2 regions of the Mesobacillus sp. MER 48 genome follow, and region 1 is predicted to be linked to the other one. Evidence: a T-box and tRNA genes for the amino acid it is inferred to sense, from the RefSeq annotation. Region 1 holds a T-box; the other holds one or more tRNA genes.
What was found. The T-box of region 1 lies ahead of alaS (alanine--tRNA ligase). A T-box ahead of a tRNA ligase gene usually reads a tRNA of that ligase, here a tRNA-Ala.
Positions count from the first base shown of each region.

Region 1 (5,492 bases):
CAATCCCCTGTAGTTTTTTATGCAGGGGATTTTCTAGTTGGGGAAATGGAAAAAAACCTCCGGAATTTCCAGTTCGCTATATTATGGCGAAAGTCGCTATAAAAAGTAAAAAGTCGCTATAAAAACTAAAAACTCGCTATAAAAAGCAAAAACTCGCTATAAAAAGTAAATTATCGGTCCTTTTTATTTAAAAAAATCCCGCCTCGGTACCAATAAAAGGTATAATCCGCTTCCTTTCTTTCAAGAATAAACAGGAGGGAGGGCGAACATGGTGAATATCCAAATGAAATGGTACTACCGGCTTGGATTTCTTCTCCTTTTGTTTATTGTACTTTTTGTTTTTATCAAGCTTCAATCTCTATGGGTACCTGTGCTTCAAATATTAATATCATTGCTGATTCCTTTTTCGATAGCTGCTTTCATTACATATCTGCTTCACCCGATTGTTGAATCCCTTCACCAAAGGGGCTTGCACCGGGGAGTATCGATTTTGATCATTTATATTTTATTTTTTGGCGGCGCAGGTTTTGCTTTTTATAAGGGTATTCCTGCTTTAATCCGCCAGCTGCGTGATTTGACGGAGAACGCCCCATATTTCGCCGAACAATATAAACAGATGGTTAACAATGTGGTTGACCAGACCTCGACATGGCCAGCAGGGATACATGAGAGGATCGAGGATGGAATCAACAGTATGGAGCAATGGCTTGATGGAGTGCTTGCAGGAACGATGTCTGTTTTGATGGGAATCATTAATTCCATTTTGACGATTGCGGTGATTCCGTTCATTGCCTTTTACATGCTTAAGGACTTCGATGCAATGAAAAAGGCAGCCTGGTACTTAACCCCCAGGCAATGGAGGCAGCCGGGCGCAAGATTTCTTCATGAAGTCGACAAGTCGCTCGGCAGCTATATACGCGGCCAGCTTCTCATCTGTCTGATCATCGGTGTGCTCTCCTCGTTGTTTTTCTGGCTTGCGGGTATTAAGTATTCGCTCCTTCTTGGAGCCATTGTCGGAATTACGAATGTGATCCCGTATTTCGGTCCGATCATTGGGGCAATACCGGCTGTCATCATCGCCGCAACAATGTCTATGAAAATGGTACTGCTGTCACTTGTGATCGTCTTTTCACTGCAATTTCTGGAAGGTAACATCCTATCCCCGCTGATTGTCGGAAAAAGCCTGCATATGCATCCTTTGATGATCATGTTCGCGCTTCTGGCAGGAGAAGAAGTAGGCGGCATCCTTGGGCTGATTTTGGCCGTTCCCGTACTGGTTGTTTTGAGGGCGGCACTGATCCACGCAAAAGACCACATCATTCTTGAGAGAAAAAAAGCACGTCCGACATAAATTTATGCCAAGTCGTTTGACAAACGCAATCCAGCTATATATAATTCGGCTATAGATTAATAATTCGAAAAATGTAGAAGGAACGAGTATGTTATAGACCATCGTCCAGAGAGGGATTGCCCAGGCTGAAAGAATCCCCGGTGAAGGATAACAGAAGGCTATTCCGGAGTGCAGGCAAAACCTGCCGTAGCAGCTGCGTTAAAGCGTCATTGAGAGATGGGCGTGCGTTTTTGCGTCCATAATCAGGGTGGTACCGCGAGCAAGCTCTCGTCCCTGTCCAGGGATGAGGGCTTTTTTTGTTGCCTAAAATCCCTGAAAGCTAAAATTTCACAAGGATTTAGGAGGTTTGTTTCATGAAGAAACTGACAGGTTCTGAAATCAGAAGAATGTATCTTGAATTTTTTAAGGAAAAAGGCCATGCCATAGAGCCAAGTGCTTCGCTTGTTCCGCACGATGATCCGTCCTTGCTTTGGATCAACAGCGGTGTAGCGACATTGAAGAAGTATTTTGACGGCCGTGTTATTCCGGCAAACCCGCGTATCACCAATGCGCAAAAATCGATTCGTACGAATGACATCGAAAATGTCGGCAAAACAGCACGCCACCATACCTTCTTTGAAATGCTCGGCAACTTTTCGATCGGTGACTACTTCAAGGTAGAAGCAATTGAATTTGCATGGGAATTTCTAACGAGTGAGAAGTGGATCGGATTTGATCCTGAAAAATTATCCGTGACGATTCACCCTGAGGATGATGAGGCGTTTAACATCTGGAAAGATAAAATCGGCATTCCTGAAGAGCGGATCATCCGTCTGGAGGGTAACTTCTGGGACATCGGTGAAGGCCCAAGCGGTCCGAACACAGAAATCTTCTATGACAGAGGTCCTGAATACGGCAACGACCCTGAAGATCCGGAGCTTTATCCTGGCGGTGAAAATGACCGTTACCTCGAAGTATGGAACCTTGTGTTCTCTGAATTCAACCATAATCCGGATGGCACATACACGCCGCTTCCGAAGAAAAATATTGATACTGGTATGGGACTGGAGCGTATGGCTTCTGTAGTCCAGGATGTTCCAACAAACTTTGAAACAGACTTGTTCATGCCAATCATCAATGCAACTGAGGAAATCTCCGGTGAAAAATACGGACAGTCCAAAGAGAAGGATGAAGCATTCAAAGTTATTGCTGACCACATCCGTACTGTAGCTTTCGCTGTCGGTGACGGTGCACTTCCTTCCAACGAAGGCCGCGGGTATGTACTTCGCCGTTTATTGCGCCGTGCTGTACGTTATGCAAAAAAGCTGAACATCAACCGGCCATTCATGTTTGAATTGGTGCCGGTAGTGGGCGAAATCATGCATGATTTCTACCCGGAAGTAAAAGAAAAGACCGACTTTATCCAGAAGGTCATCAAAAATGAAGAAGACCGCTTCCATGAAACGCTGCACGAAGGCCTCGCTATTCTCTCTGAATTGATTAAGAAGGAAAAGGAAAAAGGCAGCGGCAAAATCCAGGGTGAGGATGTCTTCAGACTATACGACACATATGGATTTCCAGTTGAACTGACCGAAGAGTATGCAGAAGAAGAAGGTTTGAAGGTCGACCACGAAGGCTTTGAAAGAGAAATGGAACTCCAGCGTGAAAGAGCTCGTGCGGCACGCCAGGATGTTGGTTCCATGCAGGTTCAGGGAGGCGTTCTGGGGGATATTAAAGAAAGCAGCGAGTTCGTCGGATATGATAACTTTGAAACGAACAGCAAAATCGTTGCATTGATTAAGGAAGGCGAGCTTGTTGAGGAAGCGAATGCTGGCGACGAAATCCATTTCATCCTTGATGTCACACCTTTCTACGCTGAAAGCGGCGGACAGATAGCTGATAAAGGTACAGTCGAAGCAAATGGCGTCAAGCTGTCAGTGAAAGACGTCAAGAAAGCTCCGAATGGTCAAAACCTCCACAATGCAGTGGTGGTGGAAGGAACTGTTTCGAAAGGACTTGAAGTCACTGCAAAAGTCGATCAGGATAACCGTGCAAAAATCATCAAGAACCATACTGCAACACACCTGCTGCATCAGGCGTTGAAGGATGTACTGGGCACGCACGTCAATCAGGCAGGGTCACTTGTCGAGCCAGACAGACTCCGATTCGACTTTTCTCACTTCGGCCAGGTAACCGCTGAAGAACTTGAGCAAGTAGAAGCTATCGTCAACGAAAAAATCTGGAGAAGCATCCAGGTGGAGACGAGCTTCAAGCCAATTGCTGAAGCGAAGGCAATGGGTGCGATGGCATTGTTTGGCGAGAAATATGGTGATATTGTCCGTGTCGTAAAAGTTGGCGACTACAGCCTCGAGCTTTGCGGCGGATGCCATGTTCCTAATACATCTGTCATCGGGCTTTTCAAGATTGTATCCGAAGGCGGCATCGGTGCTGGAACAAGAAGGATAGAGGCTGTAACCGGCGAAGCGGCTTACAAGGTGCTTAACGACCAGATCGGCATACTGAAGGAAGCTGCTGGTAAGCTGAAGACTTCTCCGAGGGAAGTGGCGAACAGGATCGATTCACTGCTCACAGAAATGAAGCAGCTGCAGCGCGAAAATGAATCCCTTGCTGCTAAATTGGGAAATATTGAAGCAGGGAGCCTAACATCACAGGTCAAAGAAATTAACGGTGTCCAACTGCTTGCTGCACGCGTCCAGGCTTCTGATATGAACAGCCTGCGAAATATGGCTGATGACTTAAAGCAAAAACTTGGTTCTGCAGTCATCCTGCTTGGCATGACAGATGGCAGCAAGGTCAACCTGATTGCAGCTGTTACAGATGATTTGATCAAGCAAGGCTATCAGGCTGGAAAATTGATCAAGGAAGCAGCAGCCATTTGCGGCGGCGGCGGCGGAGGCCGTCCGGATATGGCCCAGGCTGGCGGAAAAGACCCATCAAAACTCGACAATGCGCTTCAATTTGCCGAAGAATGGGTAAAATCAATTTGATATAAAAGTAAAGTAGTGTAGAATGAAGGTATCTTGAAAGAAAATTTTACCTGCCATTTCTTAAAAGTGAGGTGCATTCGATGAGCTCTTTTGATAAAACGATGAGATTTAATTTTCCCGAAGAGCCTTTTGAGCATGATGCCAATGAAGTCCTGCTGCAGGTGTACGAAGCGCTGCAGGAAAAGGGATATAACCCGATCAACCAAATCGTCGGATATTTGCTCTCTGGCGACCCGGCCTATATTCCCCGCCATCGGGATGCCCGCAACATCATCCGCAAGCTGGAGCGGGATGAAATTATCGAGGAACTGGTTAAATCCTACTTAAGGAACCATCGAGAGGGGAAATAAATTGCGGATCATGGGACTGGATGTCGGATCGAAAACGGTCGGCATAGCCCTGAGCGATGAACTCGGCTGGACAGCTCAGGGACTTGAAACATTGAAAATCAACGAAGAAGAAAATGTGTTTGGTTTCGATGAAATTGGTAAAATAATAAAAGAGAACGAAGTCGGCAAAGTAGTCGTAGGTTTGCCGAAGAATATGAACGGGACGATTGGCCCGCGCGGCGAAGCAAGCCAGTTCTATGCCCGTGAGCTTGAAGAACGGTTTGGGGTTCAAACCATTTTATGGGACGAGCGTCTGACGACAGTGGCTGCCGAGAGAGTTTTGCTTGAGGCAGATGTAAGCCGCAAAAAAAGAAAGAAGGTCATCGATAAGATGGCCGCAGTAATGATCTTACAAGGCTATTTGAACAGCCAAAATTAAATTGAGGTGACTACAATGGATCACGGTGAAAACAACATTACAGTAGTAGACGAAAACGGCAACGAACAATTATGCGAAGTACTTTTCACATTTGATTCCGAAGAGTTCGGAAAATCATATGTACTTTATTATCCAGTCGGAGCAGAAGATAACGATGATGAGGAAATCGAAATCCACGCATCTGCTTTCACACCAACAGAAGATAATGAAGATGGCGAGCTCATGCCAATCGAAACAGATGAAGAGTGGGACATGATTGAAGAAATGCTCGAAACATTCCTTGCCGAGCAAGACGAAGAATAAGATTGTCAAATCTGGACCAGGCGAATGAAGCCTGGTCCTTTTATTTTTTGCCGGAAAAATATAAATGGACAATCAGTGGCATG
Region 1 covers NZ_JAMAUR010000001.1:976,073-981,564, reverse strand. Annotated here, with positions in the region: gene M3593_RS05065 (AI-2E family transporter) at 272-1,351, shown strand; T-box leader at 1,417-1,629, shown strand; gene alaS (alanine--tRNA ligase) at 1,705-4,338, shown strand; gene M3593_RS05055 (IreB family regulatory phosphoprotein) at 4,419-4,688, shown strand; gene ruvX (Holliday junction resolvase RuvX) at 4,690-5,106, shown strand; gene M3593_RS05045 (DUF1292 domain-containing protein) at 5,122-5,409, shown strand.

Region 2 (5,492 bases), on a different contig from region 1:
ACAACTCCCCATCTGCCTCGGATTCGCCTGTCCTCTCTTTACCAAAAGATGCAAAGCCTACTATTTCTCCATCTGTAGTAACAGCAACATATACCGGGGAAGTTTCGGCGGTTTGTGTGATGCTCTTTTCCCATAAAGGCTGGCGATCCTCTGCCTTCAATGAATCAAGATACTCCTGGCTTACTATACCTTGATACGTTTCTTGCCAGCTTTTCACGTGAACCTTGGCAATGCCCTGAGCATCCCCAATCGCAGCTTTTCTGATTTCCATACCCTTATACACCCCTAACCTGAGATTGATTTTATCTCTGTCTGGTTCTTGATTTTCATTTTTCTTTCATCAACTAAAAATAAAGTTATACCAGCAATAACAATTAATCCTCCGATTACCTGGGTCAACATGACTTTTTCGCCAAGAAGGTAGAAGGCCAATAGAGTTGCACCTACTGGTTCAAACAAGATGGCCATTGAAATGACCGAAGCGCTGATCCATTTAACCGACCAGTTGAACAGGGTGTGGCCAAGCAAGGTCGGAATCAGTGCGAGGAGAATAAAATAAACCCAGTCACTAGCAGGGTACGGATAGAAGGATTCACCTACAGCTATTACATAGAAAAATAAAGTTATTGAACTGATGCTATAGACAATGAAGGTATAGGTGATCAGGGACATCCTCTTCCTCACTGTTTGGCCAAATAATAGATAAACAGTGACCAATGCGCAGGCTACAATAGCCAAAAAGTCTCCAAATAACGCACTGCCACTAACCTTAAAATCGCCCCAGCTAATGATGACACTCCCGCCGATGGCAATAATTCCACTTAGTATAGCTTTTAAAGATACACGCTCTTTAAAGAAAAAATACGCTCCTATAAATGCAAAAAGCGGCTGAAGTGTGACCAGGACGGTTGAACTCGCTACCGAAGTATAGTTTAGGGATTCGAACCAGAGGATAAAGTGAAAGGCTAGGAATATGCCGGCAATCCCGCTAAACATCCAATCCCGCATCGTAATAAGACGAAGCTCCGAAACATACTTTATAAGAAATACCGGTAGCATCAGCAAAACAGAAAAGAACAATCTGTAAAATGCAATGACACCGGAGGGCGCTGATGAAACTTTAACCAGAATGGCAGAGGTCGATACAGCCACTACACCGACTGCAACTGCCAGATATGGATTTAGTTTTGGTGATTCCATTTCCATTCTCCTTTAATATGAATTATATGTATTTTACAATGAAATCGAATTTTTAGCTTACCTTAAATGAAATTTAATCGCTATACCGTGTTTAATTCAGTATTTTTAGGGAAAGTAAATACATCTTATAAGGGGCAGGAGATCAGTATGCTTTCATCAATTGATATGGAAATTTTGCTTAAGCTTGGGATATCTGCTTTTCTGGGGCTTATAATCGGTCTCGAAAGGGAGATTAAAAGAAAACCGGTCGGTCTTAAAACGAGCTTAGTCATATCAATCGTCAGCTGTCTGTTGACGGTTGTATCAAGTGAATCAGCCTATATGTTTCCCGGGGATGAAGACGTCAATATCACGATGGATCCACTACGCCTGGCTGCCCAGATTGTCTCTGGTATTGGTTTCCTCGGTGCAGGGGTTATTTTACGAAGAGGGAATGATACCATTTCCGGTTTGACGACGGCAGCGATGATATGGGGTGCTGCAGGAATCGGAATCACAGTGGGTGCCGGATTTTACTGGGAAGCCATTGCTGGTGTAGCACTGCTGATTGTCAGTGTTGAATTCATCCCATTCCTTATGACCTTCATTGGTCCAAGGCAATTAAGGGAAAAAGAGATCCGGCTGCAGTTCAATGTTACTACGAGACAAAGCATTGCAGACATTATTACCAGGATCAAAGCGGAAAAAATCTCATTGAAAAATGTCCGCATTAAGGATCTTGCTGAAGGGAACCAGCTGGTTCAATTGATCGTAACCGTGGACTTCCGCAGAAAGACAACGGATGTATATGAGGCGGTGTCAGAAATTGATGGCATTAACAGGGTTGAGATTGAAGGATTATGAGAAAAGCCGCGGATGAGCGGCTTTTTTGCTTATTTCCGAAATTTTTGTCTTGCATGTCCATAAAGAAGGAGATATAATCTTTCTTGTACCTTATCTAAACAGATACGGGGGATTAGCTCAGCTGGGAGAGCGCAACGCTGGCAGCGTTGAGGTCAGGGGTTCGAGCCCCCTATTCTCCACTTACCAAAAAAGCTGCAAAACCAATTGGTTTTGCAGCTTTTTTAGTTATTAATTACCTTTTTGATAATAAACTAATGTTTCATATGGCCTTAACTTACCGTGTTCTACTTCTTTATAATTCTGTACAATCAATTCTGCTTGAGCAATTTCAGTTAAGAATACTTCTTCTTCAATAACAATTTCGTCTCTACTAAAGTTACACAACACAACAACCTTTTCATTCTCACTTCTTCGCTCATATGCAAAAAGCTTTGGATGATCCTCAAATAATAGATTGAAGTCACCGGTTGTGATGACATCTAATTTCTTTCTAAGAGCAATTAAATGTTTATAATGATAAAAAATAGACTCTTTATCTGCTAAAGCGGCTTCTACATTAATTTCTTTATAGCGTGGATTTACTTTGATCCATGGAGTTCCTTTCGTGAAGCCGCTATGAGTTTGTTCGTTCCACTGCATAGGAGTCCTGGCGTTGTCCCTGCCTTTTACATAAATTGATTTCATGATATCTTCTGTTGGAACTCCAAGAGATCGTTTTTCTCTGAACATGTTTAATGTCTCGACGTCTTGATAGTGTTCGATGGATTCAAACTTCACATTTGTCATCCCGATCTCTTCACCCTGATAAATATAAGGTGTCCCCTGCATCATGTGAAGGCAAGTCGCAAGCATTTTGGCAGATACCACTCGGTACTCTTGGTCATCACCAAACCGGGAAACAATCCTTGGCTGGTCATGGTTATTCCAATATAAGCTATTCCAACCTGTGCCATGCATTTCAATCTGCCATTTTGTCAGATTTTCCTTTAAATCAACCAGGTTCAAAGGTTTGAGATCCCATTTTTCAGTAGGACCACTATCTAATCCCATGTGTTCAAAAGTGAAAATCATGTTAATTTCCTTATTGTCAGGATATGTGTAAATGACCGCGTCTGCAGTACTCGCTCCCGGCATCTCCCCAACAGTCAAAATATCGTAGTTAGATAGAACTTTTTCATTCATCTCTCTCAAGTATTCATGAATCTTTGGTCCGTTTACGAAGTATGGACCTCCATCCCCATATATAGCACCTTCTTTAACCTCCCCATCCGGAAGACCAGGGACCTTAGAAATAAAGTTAATGACGTCCATACGAAAACCGTCTATGCCTTTATCGAGCCAAAACTTCATCATGGTGTAAATTTCATTCCTTAGAGCTGGATTTTCCCAGTTCAAATCAGGCTGTTTTTTTGAAAAAAGATGCAGATAATATTCATTTGTATTTTCGTCAAAATCCCAGGCCGGCCCGCTGAAAATCGATCCCCAATTGTTCGGCTCTTTTCCGTTTTTTCCTGGCTTCCAAACATAATAGTCTCGATACGGATTTTCCTGAGCTTTCTTCGATTCTACAAACCAGAAGTGTTCGTCAGAAGTATGATTCACTACTAAATCCATGATGATTTTCAGTCCTCGCTGATGAGCGGCATCAAGAAGATGATCCAAATCCTCCATCGTTCCAAATTCCTTCATTATTTGGTAGTAATCCCTTATGTCATAACCGTTATCGTCATTTGGAGAGTCATAGATAGGACTTAGCCAGATCACATCCACGCCAAGCTCCTTTAAGTAATCCAACTTTTGGATAATCCCCTGCAAATCCCCAATACCATCACCATTGGAATCATAAAAACTTCGAGGATAGATTTGATATACAATACTTTTTTTCCACCATTGTTGGTCATTCTTTACCTTTTCCACTACAGTATCTCGATTTTCCATTTCTCCGGCTCCCTTACTTCAGATAAATTCTCAACCCTAACGTCTCCCGAGTAGCCATAAACCTTCATTCCTTTTGCTTGGCTTTTCCATTGCTTATCTCCACTTATATTTACATTAACTTTTAGATAACCCTCATTCATTTCAGTTTGGAAATTTGTGATGGAATAATGACCATCTTTATAGCCAAGGGAACTTCCATCATCTTCATACAAACTGAACTTCCCTTTATCACCAGCATAAACTTCAATCTCAAGGATTTGATTTTCAGTTGTATTTTGAACCTCTGACCCCATAGGAAGAATGGTTCCTTCTTTTATAAAGATTGGGAGCTTATTTAACGCTGCTTCTATTAAGACATACTTTCCACCTTGATAGGATTCTTTAGTCCAGTAATCATACCAAACTCCCTCAGGAAGATAGATGGACCGATGGGTGGTACCCGGCCGTAAAATAGGCGCGATCATGACATTGCTCCCCAATAGGAACTGATCGCTGATATTAAATGTATTTTCATCCTCTGGATATTCCATCACAAGAGGACGAACGATTGGAACTCCCGTTTGAGATGACTCATGGAAAAGGGAATATAGATAAGGGAGCCACTTATATCTCAGCTTGATGTATTTTTTTACTATTTCAGTTGTGTCTTCACCAAAAACCCATGGCTCCTGTCGGATACTGTCCTGTACACTATGATTTCTGAAATAAGGCATGAAAGCCCCGACCTGTGTCCACCTAATCAACAATTCGGGTGTACAGTCAGAAGAGAAACCGCCAACATCCGCTCCAGTAAAAGCAACCCCTGATATGCCAAGATTCATGATCATTGGCAGTGACATTTCAAGATGCTCCCAATGGCTTCGGTTATCTCCCGTCCAGACGGTGGCATATCTTTGGATACCCGCATAACCAGCACGGGTCAAAACGAAAGGACGTTTATCGGGGAGTAGCTCTGAAAGTCCTTCGGCAGTTGCTTTGCTCATATAGAGTCCGTAGGTGTTGTGCATCTCCAAATGCGGTTTCAGTTCTCCATCCACATCATGCATCACATCGAGATCCATAGTCTTGCTTTCATTGAAGACAGACGGTTCATTCATATCATTCCAAATTCCTTCAATGCCGAGATCGGTATAGAATTTGTGCAAATTTCCCCACCAATTCCTTACCTCAGAATTCATAAAGTCAGGAAATGCACTCGTTCCAGGCCAGACATCCCCATAATAAATCTGTCCATCAAGATACTTACAAAACAAGCCCTTGTTTACCCCTTCTGCGTACACAGGATACTGAACATCCTTTTTAACTCCTGGATCTACAATTGGCACAACCTTGATCCCGTTCTTTAATAAGGTAGAGATCAGATTATCAGGTTGCGGAAAATGATCCTTATCAAAGGTAAATACTCGATAATCCCTCATATAATGGATGTCGAAAAATATACAATCCAATGGGATTCCTTCTTCTTTGAAACGATTAGCGACTGCCAGGACCTCTTCTTCTGATCGATAGCT
Region 2 covers NZ_JAMAUR010000017.1:10,558-16,049, reverse strand. Annotated here, with positions in the region: gene M3593_RS23325 (GNAT family N-acetyltransferase) at 1-271, opposite strand, end outside; gene M3593_RS23320 (DMT family transporter) at 286-1,200, opposite strand; gene M3593_RS23315 (MgtC/SapB family protein) at 1,348-2,043, shown strand; tRNA gene M3593_RS23310 (tRNA-Ala) at 2,150-2,222, shown strand; gene M3593_RS23305 (glycoside hydrolase family 13 protein) at 2,272-3,981, opposite strand; gene M3593_RS23300 (glycoside hydrolase family 31 protein) at 3,960-5,492, opposite strand, start outside.
Region 2: it has a tRNA-Ala gene. The T-box ahead of alaS (alanine--tRNA ligase) is inferred to sense a tRNA for this amino acid. The anticodon was not compared.